2 regions of the Pseudorhizobium flavum genome follow, and region 1 is predicted to be linked to the other one. Evidence: predicted binding sites of a transcription regulator. Region 1 holds the regulator's gene; the other holds the start of a gene.

Region 1 (15,003 bases):
TTCGCGGCAGTTTTGGCGGCATGTCGAGGTTGGTTATGTTGGTCGGATGGTCGGAGGCAGGATCCTGCGTCTCCGCCTGCCGGATAGCATTTTCGGGATCAAGCCCGCTCCGCTCCACCGCTCGCCGCACCTCAAGTGCCTCGAGAAGCTCCGCGGCCGTGATCCGATGCGCAAAGGGCAGCCGCTCGTCCTGCCTGCGTATGACGCCATGGACGACAGCCAGCATGAAGACCAGCACGGCAGGCAGAAGGTCGATCGAGATCGCGCCGGCCCACGCGGGAATGAAATCATCCGCATAGCGCAAGACCGCCTCGGCGGAAGAGAGCGGTACGAACCGGCGTTCGGCAACCGGCTCGCGGGCAAGGATGTCGTCCGCCGCCTGCGACAGGACCGTCGATTGGGCCGCAACCGACGCCCGGATGGTCGCCATGACCTGATCCTGCCGGTTGGCGAGATCCGCAGCCCGGCCATCCGCGACCGGGGCGATGAAGCCGAGCGAGAGATCCTCGGCCGCACGCTTGACCGAAGGCGCGATGGATGTCTGCTGTAGCGATGTGATGACGCCGGACAGCGCCACCACCTCGGCGGAGAACTGGTCACTGCGGGGCGCAATGGCGCCGGGCGCCGATACAAGGGTTCGCATCGTCTCGAGATGGGTGCGGCCCTGATCGAAGAGATTGGTCACTCGCTCGCGGGAGGCAATGATGCCGGACTCCAGCTCTCCAAGCTGCGCCGACATCTGTGATAGAAGCTGTACCACGCTGCCGGAGCCGGTCGTGCCGGTCAGCGCACCCGACTCCCGCTCATCCTCGGCGAGCCGGGCAAATCTCTCCGACGTCCGCTGAATGTCAGGAAGCAGGCTCTGGGCGGCAAGTGCGTTCTGGTGCGCCTTGTCGAGATCGGCCGTATAGTCCTCGACGGTTTCCGCCAGATGCTGTTCGAGCGCTGCCGACCCGGCGAGTGCTGCCGCGTTCAGCCAGCTGGACATGGCAATAATCATGGCGCAGCCAAGTGCCATGACACCCAGCATCGCGCCGCGGGCGGCGGCGCCTGTCACATGCGGATAGAAGCGGCCCATATACGACCAGAAGGCATAGATCGCCACGGATACCGAGGCGGAATAGATGATCGCGGCAAAGAAGACCGCGGTCGGGGAGCCGTCGAGCAGGCTTCTCACTCCGAGATAGGTGTAGACACCCGAGGCAAGGGCCAGAACTGCGAGGGCGAAGCGGGTCATCGTTTCGACGGCGACGACCCCGTCCTGCAGTCGGTGCGATGCGCCAAGCGCCATGAAGCTACTCCAGAGGATTGAATTCCTTAAGAGATGGTGAAGAAACCGGCGAAATGAAGGCCTCGGCCCGCACAGCGATGCTGGAGTGCGGACACATTTTCGGCAAACGTCCCACACGTGCCTGCGGTGCGGTTGGCAGGATGTCCTAGGAGATCGCGACCGCCAGATAGACCAGACTGAGCGCAATGATCCAGAGCGCGACGCGTCCGGAGCGGGTGTGGCGGGCCTCGGAGCGGCCAATGGCCTCGGCGGTCTGCGGGTCGAACCGCAGGCCGTGCTCGCTCATGTGAACCACCTCGTGATGGAGCTTTTCGGTCTTGGCGGCGATTTCGGGAAGGGCCTCGGCCAGCTTCACCGCGGCCTTGACGCCATCCTTCAGGTCTGTGGCGATACGCTTCGGTCCGAGGTTATCGCGAATCCAGTCCCCCACCACCGGCTCTGCCGCCTTCCACATGTTGAAGCGTGGATTGAGCATCCGCGAGACGCCTTCGACGACGACCATGGTCTTCTGGAGGAGGATCAGTTCGGGCCGCGTCTGCATCTCGAAGAGATCGGTGACTTCGAACAGCAGCGCCAGAAGCCGCGCCATGGATATCGTTTCGGCTGGTTGACCATGGATAGGCTCGCCAATGGCCCGGATCGCTTGGGCAAAACTTGCGACGTCATGGTGGGCGGGGACATAGCCCGCCTCGAAATGTACCTCGGCGACGCGCCTGTAGTCACGGATGATGAAGCCGTAGAGGATTTCAGCCAGGAAGCGCCGTTCCTTCTTTCCCAGGCGCCCGACGATGCCCATGTCGACGGCGACGATGGTGCCGGCGGCATCCACGAACAGGTTGCCGGGGTGCATGTCGGCATGGAAGAAGCCGTCGCGCAACGTGTGCCGCAGGAAGGACTGGATCAGAGTCTCTGCGAGGCGATCGAGGTCGTGACCGGCAGCGCGCAGCGCTTCCATGTCCGACAGCTTGATGCCGTCGATCCATTCCATGGTGATCACGTCGCGGCCGGTTCTCTCCCAGTCGACGATCGGTACCCGGAAGCCGGGGTCGTTCTTCGTGTTCTCGGCGATTTCGGACAGGGCGGCCGCCTCGAGGCGAAGGTCCATCTCCACCTTCGTCGTCTGTTCGAGCGTCCGCGTCACCTCGACGGGGCGCAGCCGGCGGCTCGACGGCATGAACCGCTCCTGCATCCGCGCAAGCAGGTACATGCTCTCGATGTCATGGGCGAAACGCTGCCTCACGCCGGGCCGCACAACCTTGACCGCCACCTTTCGCCCATCGACATACGCAGGATGGACCTGTGCTATCGAGGCCGCGGCGATCGGCTCGCCGAATTCCGAATAGAGATCCGCGATCGTTCGCCCCAGCGAAAGCTCCACCGCCGTCTTCGCCGTGTCGGTCGGGAAGAAGGACATCCGGTCCTGCAGCATCGAGAGGTCGAGCGCCCAGTCCACCCCCACGACATCGGGGCGCGTGGCGAGAAACTGGCCGATCTTGACATAGGAGGGGCCAAGCCGGTCGACGGCACGTGACAGGCGGGTGCTGCGGGCCTGCCGCTTGGCACGGATACGGGCGAAAGGTTCTGCCAGTGATTTGAGCAGGCCAATGGACGGCGGCATGTCCTGCGTCGGCAGCGCTGAGACGACGCCTTCGCGGACAAGCACCCAGCCCACGCGCACAAGCCTGAAATAGGCGCCGATCGTGCTCATGGGCAGCCCCCGCCGCGTCGCATTTCCATTCCTGTCATCGGCGTCAAAGCTTCCAGCCGGAATGCAGGGCAGCAATGCCGCCGGTGTAATCGGTATAGGCTACGCGGGAGAAGCCGGCTTGGCGGATCATCGCCGCGAAATTCTCCTGGTTGGGAAACTTCCGGATGGATTCCACCAGATACTGATAGGGTTCGCTGTCGCCGGTGATCATCTTGCCGAACTGAGGGATCGCCTTGAACGACCACTCATCGTAGAAACGGTCGAGGAGCGGCAGTCCGACCTCGGAAAACTCCAGCACCAGCAACCGCCCTCCGCGCTTCAGGACGCGGTAGGCCTCCGATAGCGCGACATCGATGTGTGGCACATTGCGGATGCCGAAGGCGATCGTGTAGGCGTCGAAGCTGTTCGGCTGGAACGGCAGTTCTTCGGCGTTCGCCTCGACGAAGGTGAGGTTGTCGGACAGGCCCTTCTTTCGCGCACGTTCAGCGCCAACCGCGAGCATCGAACCGTTGATGTCGAGCACCGTCGCATGGCCCTTCCGCCCGGACGCCTCGACGATCCGGAAGGCGATATCGCCCGTGCCGCCGGCAACGTCCAGTACCTTGTAAGAAGGATCCTTGCGGGGATTGAGCGCGGTGACCAGGGCGTCCTTCCAGAGCCGGTGCAAGCCCCCCGACATGACATCGTTCATGATGTCGTAGCGTTTGGCGACCTTGTGGAACACGTCGTTGACGAGGTGCTGCTTCTCGCCCTCGGCAACTTGGCGGAAGCCGTAGGACGTCTCCATGCCGCCTTCTGCGGAGGTGCGTGCTTCACTCATCGGAACTCCTTGCTCGTCCGGTCGCTGGCCATGGCGAAATTGCTCCAGCCTCGCTATCTGTGCCGCATGTCGATGACAATGCGACCGCTGGCCTTGGTCTATAGACGAGGCGGGCGGGGCTTGGAACAGGAAGTTAGATAGTCATGCCGGAATTGCCAGAGGTGGAGACGGTACGGCGGGGACTTGCGCCGGCCATGGAAGGTTCCATCATCGAGAGGCTGGAACTGCGCCGGCAGGATCTGCGCTTCCCTCTCCCAGAGAACTTTGCCGATGCCTCGCAAGGCAAGCGGATCGTTTCGCTGGGGCGGCGCGCGAAGTATCTGCTGATCGACCTCGACGACGACATGACCATCATCTCCCACCTCGGAATGTCCGGATCCTTCAGGGTCGAGGAAGAAGCGGCCTCCCAGACGCCGGGCGGCTTCGCCCTTCCGCGCTCGAAGGACGGGAAGCATGACCATGTCCTGTTCCATCTGCGCACGCCGCAGGGCTGGTCGCGCGTGGTCTACAACGATCCGCGGCGGTTCGGTTTCATGCATCTGTGGAAACGCAGCCAGCTCGATGCCTATCCGCCTTTCGTCGGGCTGGGGCCCGAACCGACCGGCAACCTGCTCGATGCGGACTATCTGGCACGCAGGCTTGGCGGCAGGACCCAGCCGCTCAAGGGTGCCCTGCTCGACCAGAGCGTGGTGGCCGGGCTCGGCAACATCTATGTCTGCGAGGCGCTCTGGCGCGCACACCTCTCGCCGCTTCGAAAGTCAGGCTCGTTGGTGACGCCGACGGGAGGGCCAAAGAAGCAGCTTCTGCTTCTGACGGAAGCGATCCGTGCCGTCATCGCCGATGCGATCGCGGCTGGTGGTTCCTCCCTGCGTGACCACATCCAGACGGACGGCTCGCTTGGCTATTTCCAGCATTCCTTCTCCGTCTATGACCGCGAAGGGGAGGCTTGCAGAACGCCGGGCTGCAACGGTACGGTCTCGCGCATCGTCCAGGCTGGCCGCTCGTCGTTCTATTGTGCCAGTTGCCAGAAATAGGGAGGAACACCATGCAGGATTTCGAAACGCTGCTGATTGAGACACGCGGCGATGTCGGGCTGATCACGCTGAACCGGCCGAAGGCGCTGAACGCATTGAACTCGACCGTGATGCGCGAGCTCACGCAGGCGCTCCGGTCCTTCGATGCCGATCCGCAAGTGGGTGCGATCGTGCTGACCGGTTCTGAGAAGGCGTTTGCCGCCGGCGCGGACATAAAGGAAATGCAGCCGGTGAATTTCGTGGACGCATACCTAGACGACCTGCTGGGCGGCTGGGAGGCGATTGCTGCGACACGCAAGCCCATCATTGCCGCAGTCTCGGGTTATGCACTGGGAGGAGGCTGCGAATTGGCGATGATGTGTGACTTCATCATCGCAGCGGAGAATGCGAAGTTCGGGCAGCCGGAAATCACGCTTGGCGTTATCCCAGGCATGGGCGGGTCGCAACGGCTGACGCGGGCCGTGGGCAAGGCAAAGGCCATGGACCTCGTGCTGACGGGCAGGATGATGGACGCGGCCGAGGCGGAGCGGGCTGGACTCGTCGCCCGCATCGTCTCGACGGAGCGCCTGCTCGACGAGGCGCTGGAGGCGGCCGCGAAAATTGCCTCCTTCTCGCGTGTCGCCGTGCTCATGGCGAAGGACGCGGTCAATCGCGCCGACGAACTGACCCTGGCCGAAGGATTGCGCCTGGAACGGCGCTTGTTCCAGTCCCTCTTCGCTACTGCCGACCAGAAGGAAGGCATGGCTGCTTTCATGGAGAAGCGGAAGCCGGATTTCAACAACCGGTGAAGGCAAAATGCGCGTTGACGGCGGGCGCCATTCAAGTTATATGCCGCGCCACAGTTGGGAAAGCCTGATCAAGGCTTCCTCTAATGCTCCCCAATTGCTGAAGATCTGGTCGCTGACGGCCGCGGCAACGGTGGAGTTTGGTTCGAATTCGTAGAGAGGCATAAATGGCCAATACAACTTCGGCGAAAAAGGCGACCCGCAAGATCGCTCGCCGTACCGCAGTCAACAAGGCTCGCCGTTCGCGCGTTCGCGGCTTTATTCGCAAGGTGGAAGAAGCGATTGCTACGGGTGATGTCGCAGTTGCCGCCGAAGCTTTGAAGGCGGCGCAGCCGGAGATCCATCGCGCAGCGACCAAGGGTGTCCTCCACCGCAACACTGCATCGCGCAAGGTGTCGCGTCTGGCGGCTCGCGTGAAGGCTCTGTCTGCCTAATATTAGCAATTCAAAATTCTGTGATAAGCCTGGCACGCGTGCTGGGCTTTTCTGATTCCGGCTCGTCTGTCTCTTTTCTGTGACGGTCGCCCGCGCGGATGTGTCGGCGGCATGACAAAAAAAATCAATTAATAACAATGGCTTGGAAAAGCTCTTGGAAAAGCGGAGCCTCTGTCGCCTTCCGCGGCTAGGCTGGAAACGAGTCAAGCAGTTTTTTATTTTTTCTCTGTATACCTGCTCCATTCCCGCGCCGTTTTCGAATCCTATTGATTCGACAGGGATTCTCCGGAGCCCCTTTCAGGCGATGCAAACGGGGTCGGAAGAGTCAACGCCCGCCAATTAATTTTGGGTAAAAATCAGCATTGATCTCCACCTCCGATCCTGCCTAAATGGCTTCAGCAAGGGCACGGGGACGACTTCAAGAAAGCCGGCGCCATTCGCGTTTTTACCGGCGCGGAGCAGCAGCTTTTTCGCTCTTGTTGCGGACTGCGATGTCCGCTTTCCATGTAACCAAAGGTTGTGCACCGGATTCCTATCGGGAATGCGAACGGGACCGGTGTGTGACGACTGGCTTCGGCCGGAGACAAGGAGGAAGTGGGGACGGGTCTCGTCAGGACGAGGATGGGAGCCCGGGTAGATGATCGCGGAGACGCGGCGTTAGGTCCGAGGAGCGGTATCTTTGACTGTACCGCAACGACGACAAAGGAAGCAGGGACGGCTCGACGATGATGCAGCAGCAGGTCGAGCTTGCGAGATCGAGGATGGTCTGGCGGCAGCGGTGCCGCTGGTACAGGAACTAGAAGGCGGCAGAATAAATGCAGACGAATACGGCGGCACGTGCATTGGGCGAGGCGGACCATGTACGACAGGCATTCGAGACGGCATCGGCGCAGACAAAAGAGGTAAGCTCGGACATGACGGATGAAGCTCTCTTCGGTCGCGTAAAGCAGCGGTTGAAGGCCCAGGTTGGTGCCGATGTATACACAAGCTGGTTTGGTCGCCTGAAGCTACATTCCTTCTCCAAGAGCGTCGTTCGGCTGAGCGTTCCGACCACCTTTTTGAAATCGTGGATCACCAACCGCTATCTTGATCTGATCACCAGCATCTTCCAGGCGGAGGAGCCGGGCATCCTGAAGGTGGAGATCCTGGTCCGCAGCGCAAGCCGAAATCCGCGTCCGGTTTCCGCAGAGACTAGCCTTCAGGCCACAGAGGCCGCCCCCGTCGCTACGCCCTCTGCCTCGCGGCAGCCGGTATCCCGCGAAATCGGCAAGATCGCCACCTTTCCGACAGCCGCGGCGGGCCCGCGACCGAGTGCTGCCGCGCCGCTGTTCGGCTCGCCGCTCGATTCCCGCTTCACCTTCGATACCTATGTGGAGGGTCCGTCCAATCGGGTAGCACTGGCTGCGGCCCGAACGATTGCCGAGGCCGGCGCAGGCGCCGTGCGGTTCAACCCGCTGTTCATCCATTCCGGTGTCGGGCTCGGAAAGACGCACCTGCTCCAGGCCATTGCCAATGCCGCCGTCTCCAGCGCCCGCGCGCCGCGCGTCGTCTACCTGACCGCCGAATATTTCATGTGGCGCTTCGCAACGGCGATCCGTGACAACAATGCCCTGACGCTCAAGGATTCCCTGCGCAATATTGACCTCCTGATCATCGACGACATGCAGTTCCTGCAGGGCAAGATGATCCAGAACGAGTTCTGCCACCTCCTCAATACCTTGCTCGACAGCGCCAAGCAGGTGGTCGTGGCCGCAGACCGTGCGCCTTGGGAACTGGAGTCTCTGGACCCACGCGTCCGTTCGCGCCTGCAGGGCGGCGTGGCGATCGAGATGGAAAGCCCCGACTATGAGATGCGCTTCGAAATGCTGAAGCGTCGCCTGGAGGCGGCTCAGCAGGAAGACGCCTCGCTGGACATCCCGGTCGAAATCCTCTCGCATGTGGCCCGCAATGTCGCCAATAGCGGTCGCGAACTGGAAGGTGCCTTCAACCAGTTGCTCTTTCGCCGCTCGTTCGAGCCTTCGCTGTCGATCGAGCGCGTCGATGAACTGCTCGCCCATCTAGTCGGCACTGGAGAGGCAAAGCGCGTCCGCATCGAGGACATCCAGCGGATCGTCGCCCGTCACTATAACGTCTCGCGACAGGAGCTCGTTTCCAATCGCCGGACACGAGTCGTCGTGAAGCCGCGCCAGATCGCCATGTATCTGGCGAAGACTCTGACGCCCCGGTCGTTCCCGGAGATCGGTCGCCGCTTCGGCGGACGCGACCATACGACGGTACTTCATGCTGTACGAAAGATCGAAGACCTGATCTCGGGCGACAGCAAGCTCTGCCACGAGGTCGAGCTTCTGAAGCGGCTGATCAACGAGAACAATGCTTAATAAAGAAAGGCCGGCAGAGTTGCCGGCCTTCTCGACTATCCGGGCAGGGGCCGGTTGCTGCCCAAATCCCTAGCAGGCCAGATCCGCGACCACGGCATCCAGGATGAGCATTCCCTTAGGAGTGCAGCGCAGTCTCGAATTGCCAAGCCGTTCGATAAAGCCGTGTTCCAGTAAGGTCCCCTCCCGTGCGGGATTGGGATCCCGGCCGGACAGTTGCTGCCAGCGGGCAAGGTCGACGCCCTCGGTCAATCTCAGCCCCATCAACAGCAGTTCGTCGGCCTGCTCGTCGCGGCCGAGGTCCTCCTGGTCTACAAGGCCATGTCCCTGTTGCTCTACGAGCTCCAGCCATGTCTCGGGACGTCGTTCGGTCGCTGTCGCGATCTTGGCCGCGCCGCGTGTGAGGCGGCCGTGGGCTCCCGGTCCTATCCCCCCATAGTCGCCATAGCGCCAGTAGGTGAGGTTATGGCGGCTTTCGGCGCCCGGTCGGGCATGGTTTGAAACCTCATACGCCGGCAATCCGTGACGGGCGGTGATCTCCTGCGTCGCCTCGTAGAGGTCCGCAGACTGATCGCCGTCCGGCACGACGAGCTTGCCGGCCTTGTGAAGGCCGTAGAACGGCGTGCCTTCCTCGATGGTGAGTTGGTAGAGCGAGAGGTGGTCGACGGCATAGGAGATCGCCTGCTCGAGCTCTGCCTCCCATGCCTCGACCGTCTGTCGTGGACGGGCATAGATGAGGTCGAAGCTCATGCGGGGAAAGATCTCCCGCGCCAGGCGGATCGCCTTCAGCGCATCGGTCACGTCATGGAGCCTGCCCAGAAATTTCAGGTCGGCATCGTTAAGGGCCTGCACGCCGAGGGACACGCGGTTCACGCCTGCCGCCCGATAGCCGCGGAACCGTTCCGCCTCGACGCTAGACGGATTGGCTTCCATGGTGATCTCGATACCATCCGGCACATGCCAGTATCGGGCAATGCCGTCGAGGACTGCGGCGACCGTACCCGGCTCCATCAGCGATGGCGTTCCGCCGCCGAGGAAAATACTGGTGACGGTCTTCGGGCCGCTCATCTGGCGCATGGTGGCCATCTCCCGCAGGAAGGCGGCCGTAAAGCGAGGCTGGTCCACGGGCTGGTGCCGGACGTGGCTATTGAAATCGCAGTAGGGACACTTGGCCGCGCAGAACGGCCAATGCACATAGATGCCGAAGCCGGGTTCTCCGGTATCGGGCAGAAGGGGCGCGTCCGGGTTCAACGGCTCAGCTCTCCAGGCAGGTTTCCACGAAGCGCTTGAACGCGCGGGCGCGGTGCGAAAGCGCCTCCGGCTCCCCGTGCTTCCAGCCGTGCTTTTCTTCCGAACTCATCTCGCCGAAGGTCGTATCATAGCCCTTCGGCTGGAAGACCGGGTCGTAACCGAAGCCCTTGCCTCCCCGGGGCGGCCAGACGACGCTGCCCTCGACTTCGCCACGGAAGAACTCCGTATGGCCATCCGGCCAGGCAAGGCAAAGCACGCTCACGAAGCGGGCGGTGCGCTGCTCGGCGGTGGTCGCCCCGCGCTCTGAAAGCGCCTTCTCGACCTTCTCCATAGCCATGGTGAAATCGCGGCTGCCGTCCTCGCGCTCTGCCCAGTTGGCAGTGTAGACGCCCGGTTGCCCATCGAGAGCGTCGACCATGAGGCCGGAATCGTCGGAGAGCGCCGGAAGGCCGGATGCCGTGGCGGAGGCCAGTGCCTTGATAGCCGCGTTCTCCTCGAAGGTCGTACCGGTCTCGGCCGGCTCCTCCAGCGCCAGTTCAGCCGCAGATTTCGCGCTGAAGCCGAACGGAGCAATGAGCTCGGCGATCTCGCGGATCTTGCCGGCATTGTGGCTGGCGACGACGATCGTCCTGGTGTGGAGTTTGCGCATGTTCCTGATTTCCTCAGCCGATGGACCAGAGGCCCGGTTCGGCGCATTCGAGACTGTTGCCCGCCGGATCGCGGAAGTAGATCGACCGGGCGCCGTTCGGCCATATCACGTCGCTCTCGATCGCGACGCCTGCCTTCTTCAGCGTGTCGGTGACAGCGTCGAGATTGCTGCGGGCAACCCGGAAGCAGGCATGGCCTGCGCCTGTCGCGCCATGTGGCGGGACTTGCGGTCCGTTCTCGGCAGGCGGCTTCACCGTCTCGTCCGGATTGAAGACAAGCAAGACGCCTTGCCCGCACCGGAAGAAGACATGGCGGTTGCTGGCCCGGACGATCCGCTCTAGCCTCAGGATGCCGCCGTAGAAGGCCTCTGCCGCATCGAGATCTTCGGCATAGAGAGCAGTCTCAAGCATCCCTTCGATCAGCATCGCTCTCTCCGGTCAGGCAGCGATGGCCTGCTTCTGAAGTGCCACCAGTTCCTCGGTTCCCGCCTTCGCCAGCGCCAGCAGTGAAAGGAACTCTTCCTGGCTGAACGGTGCACCCTCGGCGGTTCCCTGTACCTCCACGATACCGCCCGTGCCGGTCATGACAAAATTGGCATCCGTTTCGGCGGCGGAATCTTCGAGATAGTCGAGGTCGATGACCGACTGTCCAGCGAAGATACCGCAGGAGATCGCCGCGACGTGGTCCTTCAGGACCTTGTCGAGCTTCGTCATCGAACGGGCTTCCATCCATTTCAGGCAGTCGTGCAGGGCGATCCAACCCCCGGTGATGGCTGCGGTACGCGTTCCGCCGTCCGCCTGAATGACGTCGCAGTCGATGGTGATCTGCTTTTCCCCAAGCGCGCTCAGGTCCACCACGGCGCGAAGCGAGCGGCCGATCAGGCGCTGGATTTCCTGGGTACGCCCGCCTTGCTTGCCGGACGCAGCTTCGCGCTTCATCCGATCACCGGTCGCGCGCGGCAGCATGCCGTATTCCGCCGTCACCCAGCCCTTGCCGCTGTTGCGAAGCCATGCCGGAGGCTTCTCCTCAAGGCTTGCGGTGCAGAGAACGTGAGTGTCTCCGAAGCGGACGAGGCAGGACCCTTCCGCATGTTTCGAGAAGTTGCGCTCGAAGGAAACCTTGCGCATCTGGTCGGTTTTTCTGCCTGAAGGCCGCATGTCATGCTCCTGAGAATTTCCTAGGCGTTCTACGGACGTCGCCCGGCATTTGCAAAGGAAAAGGGGCGGGGCGTGTATCGGAAGCAGGCCAAACGCGCGCATAACTTTCCGTGTGGCGAAGACCGTGCCGGATGACTATATTTGATCAAGACGAACCGAGGGCTCCAAGGGAACGATGGGATTGATGGAACGAAGGGAAAGCGGCGCGGTGCTTGACGACCGTTCGCGTGAGATCTTCAGACGCATCGTCGAAAGCTACCTTGAAACCGGAGAACCACTGGGCTCTCGAAATCTCTCCCGTCTCCTGCCCATGTCGCTATCGCCGGCATCCGTTCGCAATGTCATGAGCGATCTGGAAGAGCTCGGCCTCATTTATTCTCCACACGTCAGCGCAGGTCGATTGCCGACCCAGTCCGGCCTGCGCTTTTTCGTCGATGCCTTCATGCAGGTGGGTGACCTCTCGGAGGAGGAGCGGACGAGCATCGAGCGACAGATCCGCCCGGAGGACCGTGACCGACCGCTTGAGAGCCTGATGCACGATGCCAGCCGGATGCTCTCCGGTGTCTCGCGCGGCGCCGGCATCGTCGTCACCACCAAGAGCGATCCTATCCTCAAGCATGTCGAGTTCATCCGGCTGGAGCCGACCAAGGCGCTAGCGGTCCTCGTCGGCGAACATAACCAGGTGGAAAACCGGATCATCGACCTGCCTGCGGGAGTAACTTCCTCGCAGCTGACAGAAGCCGCAAACTTCCTGAACGCTCATCTGACGGGCCAGACGCTCCTCGAGCTTCGCGCAGAACTTGAGAGGCTGAAGACGCAGGTTCAGACCGAACTGACGGCGCTGTCGCAGGACTTGGTGCAGCGCGGCCTGGCCGTCTGGTCCGGGACGCGCGAAGACGGCAAACCCAACCAGCTGATCGTGCGCGGGCGCGCGAACCTGCTCGAAGGAATGACGGGTCTCGACGACCTGGACAGGCTGCGCCTGCTCTTCGACGATCTGGAGAAGAAGGACAGCCTCATCGAGATACTGAACCTTGCCGAAAGTGGGCCGGGCGTCAGGATCTTCATCGGGTCGGAGAACAAGCTCTTCTCGCTCTCGGGCTCGTCCCTGATCGTCGCGCCTTACAGGGATCAGGAAGAGCGCATCGTGGGGGCCGTCGGCGTGATCGGTCCGACACGGCTTAATTATTCGCGGGTCGTCCCGATGGTCGACTATACCGCCCAGCTTCTGGCACGCCTGACGCGGCAGCCCAGATAACATCCCATTCTCGGACCAGCCTTGATTTTTGAGGTTCAAACCTCGATATCGGGCACGACTTTGTGAACGAAGATACCGGAGAAGGTCATGACCGACGAGACAAAGAAAACCGGACCTGACGCGGGAAAGCACGAAACCGCCGCGGAAAACGCTGCCGAGGCCGTAGCATCGGGGCAGCAGGATCAGGAGACGGTTGAGGGTGGCGAACCCCAAAACGCCGAGCCTGATCCCATCGAAGCGATCAAGGCCGAAAATGCCGATCTTCGCGATCGTTTCCTGCGTATGGCCGCCGAGATGGAAAACCTGCGTCGTCGCACGGAACGCGATGTGAAGGACGCGAAGTCCTATTCAGTCGCCGCCTTCGCGCGCGACATGCTGGCCGTCTCCGACAATCTCCGTCGGGCGATCGATGCCGTCCCGGCCGAAATTCGTGCCGCGGCCGACCAGAGCCTGACCTCGCTGCTCGAAGGCGTGGAAATGACCGAACGTTCGATGCTGTCTGCGCTCGAGCGCCACGGCGTGAAGAAGATGGACGCCGAGGGCCAGAAGTTCGATCCCAACTTCCACCAGGCCATGTTCGAGATCCCCAATCCCGACGTGCCGAACAACACCATTCTCCAGGTGGTTCAGGCGGGATACACGATTGGTGAGCGTGTCCTGAGGCCGGCCATGGTGGGCGTTTCCAAGGGAGGCCCGAAGGTCGAAGCAATTACCGCCCCCGGCGAGAGCGAAACGACGAACGGCTGACAACCTCTCCGTAAACGCAAAATAGCCGCCCGCTGCCATAGGCGCCGGGCGGCTATTTCGTTCTCAGCCCTGTTGTCAGGCGGCGGTCGCCTGTTCCTGGTTCAGGAAGGCGTAGATCGCCGATGCCGAATCCGTCTGGCGAAGCTTCGCGACAAGTTCCTGGTCGCGCAACACGCGGGCGATCCGCGAAAGCGCCTTGAGGTGGTCCGCTCCTGCCCCTTCGGGAGCAAGCAGAAGGAATACGAGATCGACGGGTTCATCGTCCAACGCCTCGAAGTCAACGGGCGTTTCAAGTCGCGCGAAGACACCGCTAATGGACGAAATACTGTTAAGCTTGCCATGCGGAATGGCCACGCCGTGACCGACGCCGGTCGAACCCAACCGTTCCCGCTGCAGGATGACGTCGAAGATCTCCCGCTCCGCAACCCCAGTGAGCTTGGAGGCCCTGGAGGCCAACTCCTGCAACAGCTGCTTCTTGGAATTTACTTTCAGGGCGGGAATAATCGCATCTTGCTGCAGCAAATCTGCCAAAGCCATTCTCTTCTTCCTTTTTACCACCGCAAGGTGGAGGGAGCGTCGTCGCCAACGCTCTCCCAGAATCGTTAGCCTTTGATATTGGTGGAGTCGATCCAGCCGATATTGCCGTCGTTGCGGCGATAGACGATGTTCAGGTCTTCCTTGCCGGGGCTCCGGAAAAGCAGGACCGGCTCGTCGGTCATGTCCAGGGCCATGACAGCGGTAGCGACCGACATCGTGCGCAACTGCTTGGAACTTTCCGCCACGATCGTGGGCGCGAAATCCTCTGGCAGTTCCTCGTCTTCTTCCGGAATGGCATCCATGACGGTGTAAGCGATTTCCTGGCCGTTGCCGTGGGAACCGCCATGATGGTCCTTCAGCTTGCGCTTGTAGCGCCGAAGACGCTTCTCGATGCGCTCGGCGGCGGCATCGAAGCTTAGCTGCGGATCGTTAGCCTGGCCTGCTGCATGCAGGACAATGCCGGTATCGAGATGTATCTTGCAATCGGCCGAGAAACGCGATCCGGATTTCTCCACGATCACCTGACCTGCGTACCCCCCGTCGAAGTACTTGGCGACAGCCTCGCCGATCTGGTCCTCGATCCGCTGGCGGAACGATTCACCGATCTCCATCTGTTTACCAGATACACGCACACTCATGGATTGGTTCCTTCTTATCGTGACTTGCGTGTTTCAGTCTACGCCAACCATCCACCTCATCCAAGCGCTTCACGCGGCACCGGGACGTTTTTAGGAGGCATGGCGAGTGGGTAAGGGTGCTTGCTTTTGTCCGTTGCAATTGCGGCGGGCTTCTACGCCTGTGAACCTCCAAAGTCAACGCATCCCTAATGGACGCCCCAGAGTAGAAGGTCCCCGGTGACCCTCGCCGGCTCTAAAGCCCTTTGCCAACTGCCGGGGCAATTGCTATTTGCAGCGAAACGTCAACCGATCGGATGTGCAGTGAAAAACAGGGAAAAACG
Region 2 (15,003 bases), 440 kb from region 1:
AGCGTTCTCTGCGATCTGGCGGGCCGGAGCCTGCAGCGCGCGGCGAACGATGTTGATGCCGGCTTCCTGGTCGGCGTTCTCGCCCTTGACCGAGAGCTGGTGGGAAGCACGCAGCAGAGCGACGCCGCCGCCCGGTACGATGCCTTCCTGAACGGCAGCGCGGGTCGCGTTGAGCGCGTCGTCGATGCGGTCCTTCTTTTCCTTCACTTCGACTTCCGTCGAGCCGCCCACGCGGATCACGGCAACGCCGCCAGCGAGCTTGGCAAGGCGTTCCTGCAGCTTTTCGCGGTCGTAGTCCGAAGTGGTCTCTTCGATCTGCGCCTTGATCTGGGCAACACGGCCTTCAATGTCAGTCTTCTGGCCGGCACCGTCAACGATCGTGGTGTTTTCCTTGGAGATCGAGACCTTCTTCGAGCGGCCGAGCATGTCGAGGGTGACATTCTCGAGCTTGATGCCGAGGTCTTCGGAGATGACAGTGCCGCCCGTTAGGATGGCGATGTCTTCGAGCATGGCCTTGCGGCGGTCGCCGAAGCCCGGAGCCTTCACGGCAGCGATCTTGAGGCCGCCGCGCAGCTTGTTGACGACGAGCGTTGCAAGCGCTTCGCCTTCGACGTCTTCAGCGATGATGAGGAGCGGCTTGCCCGACTGAACGACGGCTTCCAGGACCGGCAGCATGGCCTGCAGGTTGGAAAGCTTCTTCTCGTGCAGCAGGATGTAGGGATCGTCGAGATCCGCAACCATCTTTTCCGGGTTGGTCACGAAGTAGGGCGACAGGTAGCCACGGTCGAACTGCATGCCTTCGACGACTTCGAGTTCGGTCTCGGCGGTCTTGGCTTCCTCGACGGTGATGACGCCTTCGTTGCCGACCTTCTGCATTGCTTCAGCAATGTCGAGGCCGATCTGGCGCTCGCCGTTGGCAGAGATGGTGCCAACCTGTGCGACTTCTTCCGACGTGTTGATCTTCTTGGCCTTGGCCTGGAGATCGGCGACGACGGCCTTGACGGCGAGGTCGATACCACGCTTCAGGTCCATCGGGTTCATGCCCGCTGCAACAGCCTTGTTGCCTTCGCGGACGATGGCCTGGGCGAGAACGGTTGCGGTCGTGGTGCCGTCACCGGCGATGTCGTTGGTCTTCGAAGCGACTTCGCGGACCATCTGGGCGCCCATGTTCTCGAACTTGTCTTCCAGTTCGATTTCCTTGGCGACGGAGACGCCGTCCTTCGTGATGCGCGGTGCGCCGAAGGACTTGTCGATGACGACGTTACGACCCTTCGGGCCGAGGGTGACCTTGACGGCATCGGCGAGGATGTCGACGCCGCGCAGCATCTTTTCGCGCGCGGTGCGGCCGAACTTTACTTCTTTAGCTGCCATTTTGAGAACTCCTGAAAAGGGGTGTCAGCGTGATTTCGGGATGGGCGAGAGGCTGTAAGATCAGCCGATGACGCCCATGATGTCGGATTCCTTCATGATGAGGAGATCGACGCCATCGAGCTTGACTTCAGTGCCGGACCACTTGCCGAACAGGACGCGGTCGCCGACCTTGACGTCGAGAGCGACCTGCTTGCCGCTTTCGTCGCGGGCGCCCGGGCCAACGGCGATGACTTCACCTTCGGCAGGCTTTTCCTTGGCGGTGTCCGGGATGATGATGCCACCCTTGGTCTTTTCTTCAGACTCGACGCGACGAACGACGACGCGGTCGTGCAGGGGGCGGAAATTGGTGCTTGCCATTGTCTAATCCCTCGATCAAATGACATGGACAGGTCTGCGGACCCGTATCTGGTTGCTAGCACTCACTAGAGGAGAGTGCTAGCTGGCGTCGAGATAAGCTCGGCTTGAATGAGAGTCAAGAACGAGCTGGATCGAAATTTCCAGCAATCTCGTTCGATGTTGCCATGTCCCTGGAAGGCAGGAAAAGCCTTGCCATCCTGCACCAGCTTTGCAATGTCAGCGCCGGTTCAGATATCGGTTCGGGAAAAGACATGGCCAAGCGCATCAGCAGTCTCACAGAGATTACCGGCAGTTACGACGTGGTTCTGTCGGATGTCTGGGGCGTGGTCCACAATGGCGTCGATGCCTTCCCGGATGCCTGCAAGGCGCTGGCCGACGCACGTGTGGCAGGGACGACCGTCGTTCTGATCACCAATTCCCCGCGGCCTTCGCCCGGCGTGATCTCCCAGCTTCGGCTGCTAGGCGTTCCCGACAGTTCCTATGACGGCATCGTCACCTCGGGTGACGTGACGCGCCACCTGATCGCTGAAGGCCCGCGGAAGGTTTTCCTGCTGGGCCCGGAACGCGACATGCCGCTATTCGACGGCCTGGATGTCGAGGTGGTCGGCGCGGATGAGGCAGACGCCATCGTCTGCACCGGTTTCTTCGATGACGAGAAGGAGGTGCCGGAAGATTATCACGACATGCTCGTCGCCTTCCAGAAGCGCGATGTTCCCTTCATCTGCGCCAATCCGGATCTGGTGGTCGAACGCGGACACCGCATCATTCCCTGTGCTGGGGCCGTTGCCGCCTATTACGAGGATCTCGGCGGCAAGAGCCGCATTGCCGGCAAGCCGCACACCCCGATCTACGAGGAAGCGCTTGCTTTCGCCCGCCAGACGCGCGGCGAACTTGCCCGGGAGCGCGTTCTGGCAATTGGCGACGGCATGCCGACAGATGTCCGCGGCGCCATCAGCCAGGATCTCGATCTGCTTTACATCAGCGCCGGCATTCACGTGAACGAATACACGGTGAATGGCCAGATCGACGAGGCGGTGATGAATGCCTGGCTGAAGCGCGAAGGGGCGACGCCTAAATGGTGGATGCCGCGGCTCGCCTAGGAAAACACGCCGATGACCGTCTTCTACCGCAACGAGAAGAAGGAGCCGCTGCCGCCAAGCCTCAAGGGCGGCGTTGTGGCGATCGGCAACTTCGATGGTGTCCATCGCGGCCATCGCAGCGTGTTGGAGCGTGCGTTGCAGCTTTCGCGGGCTCGCGACGTTCCGGCGCTCGTGCTGACCTTCGAGCCGCACCCTCGCACCGTCTTCCGCCCCGACAACCCCGTCTGCCGACTGACGCCGGCCCCGCTCAAGGCGCGGCTGCTGGAGGCGATAGGCTTCCGCTGCGTCATCGAGTATCCGTTCGACCGGGAGTTCTCGCAGCGTTCCGCCGAGGAATTCGTCCAGACCGTGCTCGTTGACTGGTTGCAAGCCAGCGCCGTCGTCACAGGCTTCGACTTCCATTTCGGCAAGGGCCGTGAAGGTGGGCCGGCCTATCTGATGGCCGCGGGTGAACGACATGGCTTCGGTGTGAGCCTGGTCGACGCCTTCCGCGACGAGAATGCCGAGGTTATTTCCTCAAGTCGCATTCGGGCGCTGCTGGCGGAGGGTGATGTTGCCGCGGCTGCTGGCCTGCTCGGCTACCGCTTCACGGTGGAGGGTGAGGTTGTCGGCGGTGAGAAACTCGGCCGCACGCTCGGCTATCCGACCGCCAACATGATGTTACCGCCCGAGATGGAACTGAAGCCCGGCATTTATGCGGTGCGCTTCCGCAAGGCAGACGGCATTCTCCACGATGGCGTCGCGAGCTATGGCCGCCGCCCGACGGTGACGGAGAATGGCGCACCGCTGCTCGAAACCTATCTCTTCGACTTCACCGGCGACCTCTATGGCCAGACCTGCTCCGTCTCCTTCTTCGGCCATCTGCGCGACGAGGTGAAATTCGACGGACTGGAGCCGCTGGTCGAGCAGATGAAACGCGACGAGGAGGAGGCGAGGGCGCTCCTCTCCGGCGTGCGGCCGCTGGGCGAACTAGATGCGAAGATCGCTTTCGGACGCCGTTCGTTGTGATCCTGACGCGTAGGCAGGAGGTGGCGGGGCAAGTTTGACCTTCCGGCCTTTCTGGGAGCCTAGTCCGTAGTCCTAACAATACAGCACGAAAGTCGACCATGATGGCCAATCCGCCGCGCCGCCCGCAGAATCCGATGGATGCCGCCGAGGCACTATTCAGGAAGCCGGTGAGCAAGCCCGCCGCGCCGGCGGTGGAAAGACGCGCCTTGCCGGAGGCGAAGGAACTCGTCACGATCAAGCTGGACAGCGCAGTGATCGAGCATTTCCAGAAGGACGGGCCGGGGTGGCAGGACCGGATCAACGAGGTTCTTCGTGCCGCCGTCGCGATAGACACCGGCGAATAGACGCGGCTTCTCCACGTTGCGCTAGGCCTCTTTCTTTTGAGGCCAAAAACCCCTAAGGAACGCGGCACCATGACATATCCTTCGGTGGCCCGGATCATTCGAATTATCGGCCCGGCCTTTCCGGCAGCTTGAAAAGCAGCGGAAAGGTCCGGGTTTCTTGGCGCTGGGATATCTCCTTGCGCGCTTGCCGCCACTCCATGACACAATTCCGCGCGACCACGCCGGTCGCCTCTTCCGATGGCTGATCCATGACCGATACCGCAGACAAGCTTGACTATTCCAAGACCCTCTACCTGCCCGTGACCGAGTTCCCGATGCGCGCCGGACTGCCGCAGAAGGAACCGGAACTGGTTAAGCGCTGGCAGCAGATGGATCTCTACAAGAAGCTCCGCGCCTCCGCCGCCGGTCGGGAGAAGTTCGTGCTGCATGACGGCCCGCCCTATGCCAACGGCAACATCCATATCGGCCACGCGCTGAACAAGATCCTGAAGGACGTCATCACCCGCTCCTTCCAGATGCGCGGCTACGATTCCAACTATGTCCCCGGCTGGGACTGCCACGGATTGCCGATCGAGTGGAAGATCGAGGAGAAGTACCGCGAGAAGGGCAAGAACAAGGACGAGGTCCCGGTCAACGAGTTCCGCCAGGAATGCCGCGAATTCGCCGCCCACTGGATCAAGGTCCAGTCGGAGGAGTTCAAACGGCTCGGCATCGAGGGCGACTTCGACAATCCCTACACGACGATGAACTTCCACGCCGAGGCGCGGATCGCAGGCGAACTTCTGAAGATCGCCAAGTCGGGCCAGCTCTATCGGGGCTCGAAGCCGGTCATGTGGTCGGTCGTCGAGCGCACTGCCTTGGCCGAGGCCGAAGTGGAATACGCCGATGTCGAGAGCGACACGATCTGGGTGAAGTTCCCGGTTGTGCGGATGAGCGAGCCGGGCGTGGCGCTTGAGACCGGTGAGGCATACAGGCGGGCGGTCATCGCACAGAACGCCGATGATGGTGTCCTCGGCGACCTTCAGGGTTCCTTCGTCGTCATCTGGACGACCACGCCCTGGACGATCCCCGGCAACCGGGCGATCAGCTATTCCCCCAAGGTGTCCTACGGTCTGTATGAAGTCACGGCCGCAGAAAATGACTTCGGGCCGCTTCCCGGGGAAAAGCTCGTCTTCGCCGACAAACTGGCCGAGGAGTCCTTTGCCAAGGCGAAGCTGCAGTACCGAAAGCTCCGCGATGTCACGGCCGAAGAGCTCGCGTCCCTCGTGTGCGGGCACCCGCTGCGCCAGTTCGGTGGCGGCTATGAGTTCCCCGTCCCGCTTCTCGCCGGCGATCACGTCACCGATGACGCCGGCACCGGCTTCGTGCACACCGCACCCAGCCATGGCCGCGAGGACTTTGACGCCTGGACCGATAATGTCCGCGAGCTCGAAGCGCGCGGCATCGACACGAAGATCCCGTTCCCGGTAGACGATGCCGGCTTCTACACCGCCGATGCCCCTGGCTTCGGTCCGGACCGCGAGGGTGGTCCCGCCCGCGTCATGGACGACAACGGCAAGAAGGGTGATGCCAACAAGGCCGTCATCGAGGCGCTGATTGCCGCCAACAATCTGTTTGCCCGCGGTCGGCTGAAGCATTCCTACCCGCATTCCTGGCGCTCGAAGAAGCCGGTCATCTTCCGCAACACGCCGCAGTGGTTCGTCTACATGGACAAGGACTTCGGCGACGGCACGACGCTGCGCTCGCGCGCGCTGAAGGCGATCGACGAGACGCGCTTCGTGCCGTCCGCTGGCCAGAACCGCCTGCGCGCCATGATCGAACAGCGCCCGGACTGGGTGCTGTCGCGCCAGCGCGCCTGGGGCGTGCCGATCTGCGTCTTCGTCGACGAGAAGGGCGCGATCCTGCAGGACGACACAGTGAACGGCCGCATCATGGAGGCTTTCGAGCAGGAGGGTGCCGACGCCTGGTTTGCCGAAGGGGCTCGCGAGCGCTTCCTGGGCTCCCGCGCCAACGAAGGCTGGACACAGGTCCGCGACATTCTCGATGTCTGGTTCGACTCGGGTTCGACCCATACCTTTACGCTGGAAGACCGGCCGGATCTGAAATGGCCGGCGGACGTCTATCTCGAAGGCTCCGACCAGCATCGCGGCTGGTTCCACTCTTCGCTCCTGGAATCGGCGGCCACCCGCGGCCGCGCGCCCTATGACGCCGTCATCACCCATGGCTTCACCATGGATGAGAAGGGTCAGAAGATGTCGAAGTCGCTCGGCAATGTCGTGGCGCCCCAGGACGTTATGAAAGATGCCGGCGCCGACATCCTTCGCCTCTGGGTCATGACCACCGATTACTGGGAAGACCAGCGTCTCGGCAGGACGATCATCCAGACGAATGTCGACGCCTATCGCAAGTTGCGCAACACGATCCGCTGGATGCTCGGCACGCTGGCGCACGACGAAGGCGAAGAGATTGCCTATGCGGATCTGCCCGAACTAGAACGTCTAATGCTGCATCGCCTGGCGGAACTGGATCGACTGGTGCGCGACGGCTATGACGCCTTCGACTTCAAGAAGATCGCTCGCGCCCTGATCGACTTTGCCAATATCGAGCTGTCGGCCTTCTACTTCGACATCCGCAAGGACGCGCTCTACTGCGATGCGCCGTCCTCGCTGCGCCGTCGTTCGGCGCTCGCCGTCATCCGCAAGATCTTCGACTGCATGGTGACCTGGCTCTCCCCCATGCTGCCGTTCACCACGGAAGAAGCCTGGCTGTCCCGCAATCCGCAAGCGGTCTCGGTGCATCTGGAGCAGTTCCCCGAGGTGCCGGCAGAATGGCGCAACGAAGCGCTCGCGGAAAAATGGTCGAAGGTCCGCCGCGTGCGTTCGGTCGTCACGGGCGCACTGGAGATCGAGCGCAAGGAAAAGCGGATCGGCTCGTCGCTAGAGGCGGCACCGGTCGTGTACGTGTCGGATACTACCCTGATAAACGCGCTCGAGGGGCAGGATTTCGAAGAGATCTGCATCACTTCGGCCATCCGTGTGGTCGCCGGTGAAGGGCCGGAAGCAGCGTTCCGTCTTGCCGAGGTGCCGGGTGTCGCAGTCGAGACGAAGCTGGCGGACGGGACAAAGTGCGCCCGTTCCTGGCGCGTCACGACGGATGTCGGGTCTGATCCCGGCTACCCCGAAGTGTCGGCACGAGATGCCGCAGCCTTGCGTGAACTGGCGGCCCTTGGCCGTCTTGGCTGATCCGCTTTCGCTACCGGATGATTGCGCTTCGCCGCGTCATCCGGTACATCTGCCCGAAATTGGCCGGAATTCTCGGTCAGGCGGTACTGACGGGAAATCTGAAGGCGTCGAAGGACGGGCGCTGCTGGAAGGGTTTTGATGAAGACGTCGCATGGGTTTCGCGCCGCATTGAGCGCCACCGGGCTGATGGCCGGTATGCTGGCCCTATCGGGTTGCATGGGCAGTCCCACCTACGGGACCGGGACCAGTGCAATGGAGCAGCTGAGCAATGACCTGACCTCGGCGGTCTCTCTGGGCCCGCAGGAGAAGCGCGACGTGAAGTACAATCCGCGGCCGGGCCTGGTGGTCACGGCGCAGGACAAGTCCCTTCCGCCCCCGCAGGCCTCCCTCGCCAGCCGCGAGACCAATCCGGCATGGGTGGAATCGCCTGAGGAGACCCGCCAGCGACTCCGCCAGGAAGCAGCCGAGAACGAAGGCAATCCTGGCTACCGTTCACCGCTTCTTGCCGGTAAGGGCAAGGCTGGACAGATGACGGAATCGGAGAAGTGGGAAGCTTTCCGGCAGGCTAAACAGAATCTCAACAGTGCCGACGTGACACAGACACGGCGTTCGCTGACTGATCCGCCGGTGGAGTATCGCGCCGTCGACTCTGCAGCCCTTGAAGATCTGGGCGAGCCCGAGCTGAAGAAGGAGCGCCGCCGGAAGAAAGAGGCCGAGGCTGCCAAGCAGACCTCCAGTTGGTGGAAGCCCTTCCAGTAGCCAAGCATCCTAGACTTATGAAGCGGCAGGCCCGGTGGCCTGCCTTTTTCTGTTGAGCCCGCCCATGAATTACACGATCCGCGCTGCGACCGCCGACGATGTCGGCATCATTCTCCGCTTCATTACCGAGCTTGCGATCTACGAAAAGGCGGAAGAGGAGGTCGAGGCGACGGAAGCAAGCCTCGCTGCATCCATGTTCGGCCCGCAAGCGGTGACGGAAGCGGCCATACTGGAAGCGGATGGCGCTCCCGCAGGCTTCGCCGTCTGGTTCTTCAATTACTCCACCTGGCAGGCGCGCAACGGCCTCTACCTCGAAGACCTCTATGTCTCACCCCGGTATCGCGGTGCGGGGGCAGGCCGGCTGCTTCTGCGCCATCTTGCCAAGATTGCGGTGGAGCGAGGCTGTGGCCGTTTCGAATGGAGCGTCTTGGACTGGAACGAGCCGGCAATCCGCGTCTATGAGACGATTGGTGCGAGACCGCAAAGCGAGTGGGTTCGGTACCGGCTGACCGGCGACAGCCTGAAGGCCTTCGCTGCGAGCTGACCGTCCTGCCGGCTTATCGTTTTTCCTGGAAGAAGCGCTTCAGCAGTTCCGCGGCCTGCCGTTCTGCGATGGCGGAATAGACCTCCGGCACATGATGACAGGTTGGCTGCGCGTAAAACCTGCCGCCATGATCGACCCCGCCCCCCTTCGGGTCCTCGGCACCGTAGTAGAGCCTGCGGATACGCGCAAAGGAGATCGCGGCAGCGCACATCGCGCAGGGTTCGAGCGTCACGTAGAGGTCGGCACCCGTTAGCCGCTCCTGCCCGAGCAGCCGAGAGGCCGCTCGGATGACATTGATTTCGGCATGGGCGGTGACGTCGTTTTCGGCGCGAGTACGGTTCCCTGACCGCGCAAGGATCTTGCCATCCATGACCAGTACGGCGCCGACGGGGATCTCGCCCCGGCTGCCGGCTTGTTCCGCCTCCTGCAGCGCTTCTGTCATGAAACCGTCGTTCTTGGCCATTCTCGGCGATTTCCTCTTAACCCGGCACCCTTGAACTGGTAGGAAGCGAACAAACGGGCCCCGCCGCATTGTGCGGGCAGCCGGGACGCACCTCAACCCGCATGAATGTCCGGAAGCTTCCGTCGACTTCATCGCTTCAGGCAAACAACAAATGACACCCAAAGACAAGCCAAAGCGCGGCGGAGCAAAGTCCTTCGAACGCGCCACGAAACCCGGATCAGTGACGAAAGGCAAGCCCACCGGCAAGGCCGCCTTCTCCGCCAAGGCGGGACTGAAGCAGCGGCCGGTGAAGGAAGTCGGCAAGAGCGACAAGCCTGTGGCGAAGCAGCCGGCAGAAGCTGCGACAGCCCCTGTCGATGCCGCTGGATCGAAGCCGGAGCGAATTTCCAAGATCCTTGCCCGTGCCGGTGTGGCGTCCCGCCGTGACGTCGAGCGCATGATCATGGAAGGCCGGGTGCGGCTGAACGGCACTGTCCTCGAGACGCCAGTGGTCAACGCTACCCTCGAGGATCGCATCGAGGTTGATGGTCAGCCGATCCGCGGCATCGAACGCACCAGGCTGTGGCTTTACCACAAGCCCGCCGGACTTGTGACGACCAACTCCGATCCGGAAGGACGCCCGACGGTCTTCGAGAACCTGCCGGAGGACCTGCCGCGGGTCATGTCGATCGGGCGCCTCGATATCAATACCGAGGGACTGCTGCTGCTGACCAATGATGGTGGCCTCTCGCGTGTGCTGGAACTGCCGACGACCGGTTGGCTGCGTCGCTATCGCGTGCGCGCCCATGGTGAGGTAGACCAGGCTGCGCTCGACAAGCTGAAGGAAGGCATTGCCGTCGACGGCGTCCTCTACGGCGCGATCGACGCAACGCTCGACCGCCAGCAGGGCCATAATGTCTGGATTACCGTCGGATTGCGGGAAGGCAAGAACCGCGAGGTCAAGAACGTCCTCGGCGCGCTCGGCCTCGAGGTCAACCGGCTGATCCGCATCTCCTACGGGCCTTTCCAACTGGGCGATCTGCCGGAGGGGCAGGTTGTCGAAGTGCGCGGACGGATGCTGCGCGACCAGTTGGGGCCGCGCCTGATCGAGGAAGCGAAGGCCAACTTCGATGCGCCGATCTACAGCGATCTCGGTGGTAGCGAGGAGCCCGAACCTGTGACGACTCGTGCCGCGAGCCGGGATGACAGGGAGCGTACCGGCGGATGGTCGCAGGATCGTTCGTCGAAACGGCAGGATTCCAGACGTGACGATCGCCGCGGGAAGCCGGTATCGGGCGGTGACAAGCGTGACGACCGTGACTTCGGCGAAAAGCCGAAGAAGCGCCCGCCCATGGGGACCTCACGGACCGCGAATGTGTGGATGGCGCCCGGTGCCCGTCCGACGACGGATGCCAAGGGGAAGAGAACTTCTGCACGGGCTGAGGCGGAAAAGCTGTTCGACAAGCCCAAGCTTCCGAGCGACCGGAGGGCCCTCGTGAACCGGGCGGAAGAGGACAGCGACTGGATACGCGCTGAATCTCCTGCGCGGGAAAGCAGGGACGGCGACTTTCCCCGCAAGCGACCTGCCGGCGATCGACCTGATCGGGGCGAGCGATCCCCGAGGACCGAGCGCCCGTTCGCGGATCGGCCGCGAGGGGAGGGCTCCTTCCGCGAAAAGCCCCGCGGCGACCGCAAGCCGCGCGAGGAGGGAGAGCGTCCCCGTGGTCGGGGATATTCCGATGACGCCAGGAGTGAGCGCCCCCGCGGCGATCGTCCGTTTGGTGACCGGCCCCGCGGCCCACGAACCGAGCAAGACCGATCCCGTGGCGACCGGCCACGCGGCAGCAAACCGGGGGGAGATCGTTCCTTCGGAGGCAAGCCCGGCGGCGGAAAATCCTTCGGCGGCAAGCCATCCGGCGGAAAACCGGGAGGCGGTCGCGGCAAGCCCGGCGGCGGTGGCGGCAGGCCCGGCGGGCGTCCGGCAGGCGGCAAGCCTCGGACAAGAGGGTAGGACAGATGCGCATCGTCGGGGGCGAATTTCGCGGCCGGACGCTGGCCGCGCCGAAATCCAACGACATCCGGCCGACGGTCGACCGGACCCGCGAAAGCCTGTTCAACATCATCGGCCACGTCTATCCGGAGGCCCTGAATCAGACCCGGGTCATCGATCTCTTCGCCGGGACAGGGGCAATCGGCCTCGAGGCGCTTTCCCGCGGCTGCAGACAGGCTCTGTTTGTCGAGAACAGCGTCGAAGGGAGAGGCCTGCTGTGGGAGAATATCGATCACCTCGCGCTCCACGGGCGCGCCCGTATCCTGAGGCGCGACGCCACGAAGCTCGGGCCGAACGGCACGATCGAGCCGTTTAATCTGCTTTTCGCCGATCCGCCCTATGGCAGGCGCCTCGGTGAAGCAGCCATGCTGGCGGCCTATTCCGGCGGATGGCTTGCTCCTGGGGCGCTGGCGATCCTTGAGGAGCGCGCCGATGTCGCGCCTTCCGTGGATCCCGTGTTCAGGCCGCTGGAACAGCGCCTGTTCGGCGACACCCGCATGCACTTCTTTCGCTACCAGCCAGGTTGAAGCTGCCAATGACCACCAAGCTTGCCCTTGCCGATGCCAAGGTTGAGAAATCACAGCGAGACCTGACCTTCGCGATCGCCTTCGGCGCCGGCGGCGCTCGCGGACTGGCGCATGCACATGTGATCGATGCTCTGGACGAGCTCGGGATACGACCTGTCGCTATCGCAGGTTCCTCGATGGGCGCCATTATGGGGGCGGGGATGGCCGCCGGCATGACGGGCAGCGAGATTCGCGCCTACACGCTGGAGACGGTCGGCAACCGAGGAGCGCTCGCCAACAGGCTCTTGAGTCTTGGTCCGTCCTCCATGCGCGGTACCGATGGCGGGTTTCGTTTTGGCCAGTTCAACATCGAGCATGTGCTGAAGGCGCTTCTGCCGCAGGCCATTCCGGCAGATTTCCAAGACCTCGGCATTCCCCTGAAGGTAATCGCCACCGATTACTACGGGCGTTCCGAAGTCGTGCTGGAAGAAGGTTCACTCGGACCGGCGCTCGCCGCGTCTGCCGCGATCCCCGGCATCTTCATGCCGGTGACGGTGAACGGCCGCATCATGGTTGATGGCGGAATCTTCAATCCCGTGCCTTACGACCACCTGATGGATCTGGCGGACGTCGTGATCGGGGTGGACGTGGTCGGGGCGCCGGAAGGGGACGGCTTATCACCGCCAAGCCGCATGGAGAGCATTTTTGGCGCCAATCAGTTGATGATGCAGTCGACGATCTCGTTCCAGTTGAAGCTGCAGCCGCCGCACGTTCTCCTGCGTCCGCCGGTCAACCACTTCCGGGTGATGGATTTCCTCAAGGCGAAGGACATATTCGACTACACTCTTCCGGTGAAGGAGGATCTGAAGCGCGCCGTCGATGCAATCCATCTGGCTGCCAGGGCCTAATCGGCAGCTTCCTGCGGCTTGTCCTGCGCCCTCATCGCGGCCTCCTCATTTGGGGAAGGGTGCTTGGGCTTTATCAGTGGCTCCGGCTTGACCGGGCGGTTGTGCAACATGTGTCTCCCGGCCGCGAGGCCCTCCGCGGCCTGAAGCAGCAGGCGTTCCTCGTCGCGCTTGCGGATATCGTCTTCAATGGCTTCGGCCTCCGCTGACCCCATCCCCAATGCCTCAAGCGTCTTACGTCCGAAGATGAGTCCGGAGCCCAGAGTTTCCCGAAGCTCGTATTCCACGCCCCGCTCGCGGAGCGAAAGCGTGTGGATCCGGTCATAGGAGCGGGCGAACAACCGGACATTGGGGAACTCCGACCGGATAAGATCGACGATCTTGTCGGTGATCTCGCGCTTCTGGGTCAGCACCGCGACGATCTTTGCCTTCTCGATGCCTGAAGCAAGAAGCACGTCCTTGCGGGTGCCGTCGCCGAAATAGATGCGGAAACCGAACGACGCCGCCTGCCGGATGCGGTCGGCGGAATCGTCGATCACCGTGACGTCCCGGCCTCCCGCCAGCAGGATCTGCGCCGTGATCTGCCCGAAGCGGGAAAAGCCGATCATCAGGACGTCGGCGCCGGCACCCTGGAAATCCTCTTCGATTTCCTCACGTTCCACGGTCAGGAGTTTTCGGGACAACGCGGCGCCGAGGGGCGTCAGAGCCATGGACAAGGTCACGATTGCAATCAGCAGCGACGCTGTGGCCGACGATAGCAGGCCCGCAGCCATTGCGGTCGTGAACAGCACGAACCCAAATTCACCGCCTTGGGGCAGAAGAAAGGCAATCCGCATCGCATCATTGTGCGGCGATCCCATGAGGCGGCAGAGCCCGTAGATAATGCCGCCCTTGACGATCATGAACACCGGGACCGCAAGCACGATAAAGCCGATCTGGCTCCACAGCACATGGATATCGAGGGAAAGCCCGACGGCCATGAAGAACAGCGCCAGCAGAAGCCCTCGGAAGGGCTCTATGTCAGCTTCAAGCTCGTGCCTGTAGGAGGATTCGGCAAGCATCAGGCCGGCAAGAAAAGCGCCCATTGCCATCGACAGCCCCACGGCCTGCATCGCAGCCGCCGAACCCAGCACGATCAGCAAGGCCGTCGCGATCATCACTTCGCGCGCTCCCGTTCGGGTAATGACCTGGAACAGCGGCGTGAGGAGGTAGCGACCGGCGATGATCATGACTCCGACCGCAGCAACCGCGACTACCAGCCCGGTTAAGGCGGATGGGCCGGTTTCGTCCACGCCTTTCCCCAGGATGCTGACCAGCGCCAGCAGCGGCACGATGGCAAGATCTTGAAAGAGAAGGAGTGAGAAGGCCCGTTGCCCGTACTTGCTGTTCAGGTCACCGTTATCGTTCAGGATCTGGACCGCGAAGGCCGTCGACGACAGAGAAAGGCCGAAACCGATCACAAGGGCTCCCTGCCAGTCGGCCAGCCCGGCCGCTATCGCAAGCCCCGTGAGCGCCAGGCCGGCGATGATAACCTGCGCGGGACCGAGCCCAAATACGTCGGAGCGCATCTGCCAGAGCCGAGAGGGTTTGAGCTCAAGGCCGATCACGAACAGCAGGAAGACGATGCCGAACTCGGCGAAATGCAGCACCTCCTCCGCATCGGTGACTTCATGCATGACCGGTCCGATCACGACGCCTGCGGCTAGGTATCCAAGGATTGTACCAAGCCCAAGCAATCGGAAGATAGGGGCCGCGATCACCGCTCCGGCCAGTAGCACCAGCGTCTGGGTGAAGATTGTGCCACTGCCGCTCATGCAACGCTCGCCTTGATGGACTGCCGGATCGGAAGAATCACCTTCTACGTCTTGATGCCTTCCTTGCCGCACAATAAATGGTGCCGCAACGAAAGGTACACAATGACCTCCGCAATCGACTCCCAGGACCTTCTCTCCCGCGCCAGCCAACTCGTCGATCTTGCCAGGGCGGCCGGTGCCGATCAGGCGGATGCCGTGGTTGTCCGCTCCCGCTCCCGCTCGGTCAGCGTCAGGCTTGGCGAGGTGGAGGGCACGGAGTCCTCCGAGAGCGACGATTTTTCGCTTAGGGTCTTCGTCGGCAACCGGGTCGCCAGCGTCTCCGCCAATCCGGGTTTCGACGTCAAGGTACTGGCAGAGCGTGCCGTCGCCATGGCTCGTGTATCGCCCGAAGATCCCTATGCCTGCCTTGCCGACGAAGCAGACCTGGCAAGAAGCTATCCCGATCTGCAACTGCTTGACGCGACGGACGTGCCGACTGAGGCATTGCGCGAGGCTGCGTTGGAGGCAGAGCAGGCGGCACTTGAAGTTTCTGGTGTCACCAACTCCTCTGGTGCAGGCGCC

The links. Region 1 encodes HrcA, which represses chaperone genes, less so after heat shock. Its sites were predicted from a motif close to GTTAGCACTCNCNNNNNGNGAGTGCTAAC; they were not measured.
Positions count from the first base shown of each region.
Region 2: a site for HrcA is predicted at 1,783-1,811, ahead of groES (co-chaperone GroES). Genes of this name have one in related genera too.

Region 1 covers NZ_JBIOKZ010000001.1:617,040-632,042, reverse strand. The annotation lists gene ACEPP2_RS02965 (hypothetical protein) at 1-1,291, opposite strand, end outside; gene ubiB (2-polyprenylphenol 6-hydroxylase) at 1,437-2,999, opposite strand; gene ubiE (bifunctional demethylmenaquinone methyltransferase/2-methoxy-6-polyprenyl-1,4-benzoquinol methylase UbiE) at 3,043-3,819, opposite strand; gene mutM (bifunctional DNA-formamidopyrimidine glycosylase/DNA-(apurinic or apyrimidinic site) lyase) at 3,963-4,853, shown strand; gene ACEPP2_RS02945 (enoyl-CoA hydratase) at 4,865-5,641, shown strand; gene rpsT (30S ribosomal protein S20) at 5,806-6,072, shown strand; gene dnaA (chromosomal replication initiator protein DnaA) at 6,987-8,450, shown strand; gene hemW (radical SAM family heme chaperone HemW) at 8,520-9,698, opposite strand; gene rdgB (RdgB/HAM1 family non-canonical purine NTP pyrophosphatase) at 9,703-10,347, opposite strand; gene ACEPP2_RS02920 (VOC family protein) at 10,361-10,771, opposite strand; gene rph (ribonuclease PH) at 10,784-11,503, opposite strand; gene hrcA (heat-inducible transcriptional repressor HrcA) at 11,679-12,761, shown strand; gene grpE (nucleotide exchange factor GrpE) at 12,849-13,508, shown strand; gene ptsN (PTS IIA-like nitrogen regulatory protein PtsN) at 13,584-14,045, opposite strand; gene hpf (ribosome hibernation-promoting factor, HPF/YfiA family) at 14,111-14,683, opposite strand; gene ACEPP2_RS02890 (class I SAM-dependent methyltransferase) at 14,984-15,003, shown strand, end outside.
Region 2 covers NZ_JBIOKZ010000001.1:179,886-194,888, reverse strand. The annotation lists gene groL (chaperonin GroEL) at 1-1,371, opposite strand, end outside; gene groES (co-chaperone GroES) at 1,432-1,728, opposite strand; gene ACEPP2_RS00935 (TIGR01459 family HAD-type hydrolase) at 1,980-2,828, shown strand; gene ACEPP2_RS00930 (bifunctional riboflavin kinase/FAD synthetase) at 2,841-3,836, shown strand; gene ACEPP2_RS00925 (BrnA antitoxin family protein) at 3,938-4,180, shown strand; gene ileS (isoleucine--tRNA ligase) at 4,429-7,422, shown strand; gene ACEPP2_RS00915 (hypothetical protein) at 7,561-8,181, shown strand; gene ACEPP2_RS00910 (GNAT family N-acetyltransferase) at 8,246-8,725, shown strand; gene ACEPP2_RS00905 (nucleoside deaminase) at 8,739-9,188, opposite strand; gene ACEPP2_RS00900 (pseudouridine synthase) at 9,340-11,178, shown strand; gene rsmD (16S rRNA (guanine(966)-N(2))-methyltransferase RsmD) at 11,184-11,744, shown strand; gene ACEPP2_RS00890 (patatin-like phospholipase family protein) at 11,753-12,631, shown strand; gene ACEPP2_RS00885 (monovalent cation:proton antiporter-2 (CPA2) family protein) at 12,628-14,442, opposite strand; gene ACEPP2_RS00880 (TldD/PmbA family protein) at 14,545-15,003, shown strand, end outside.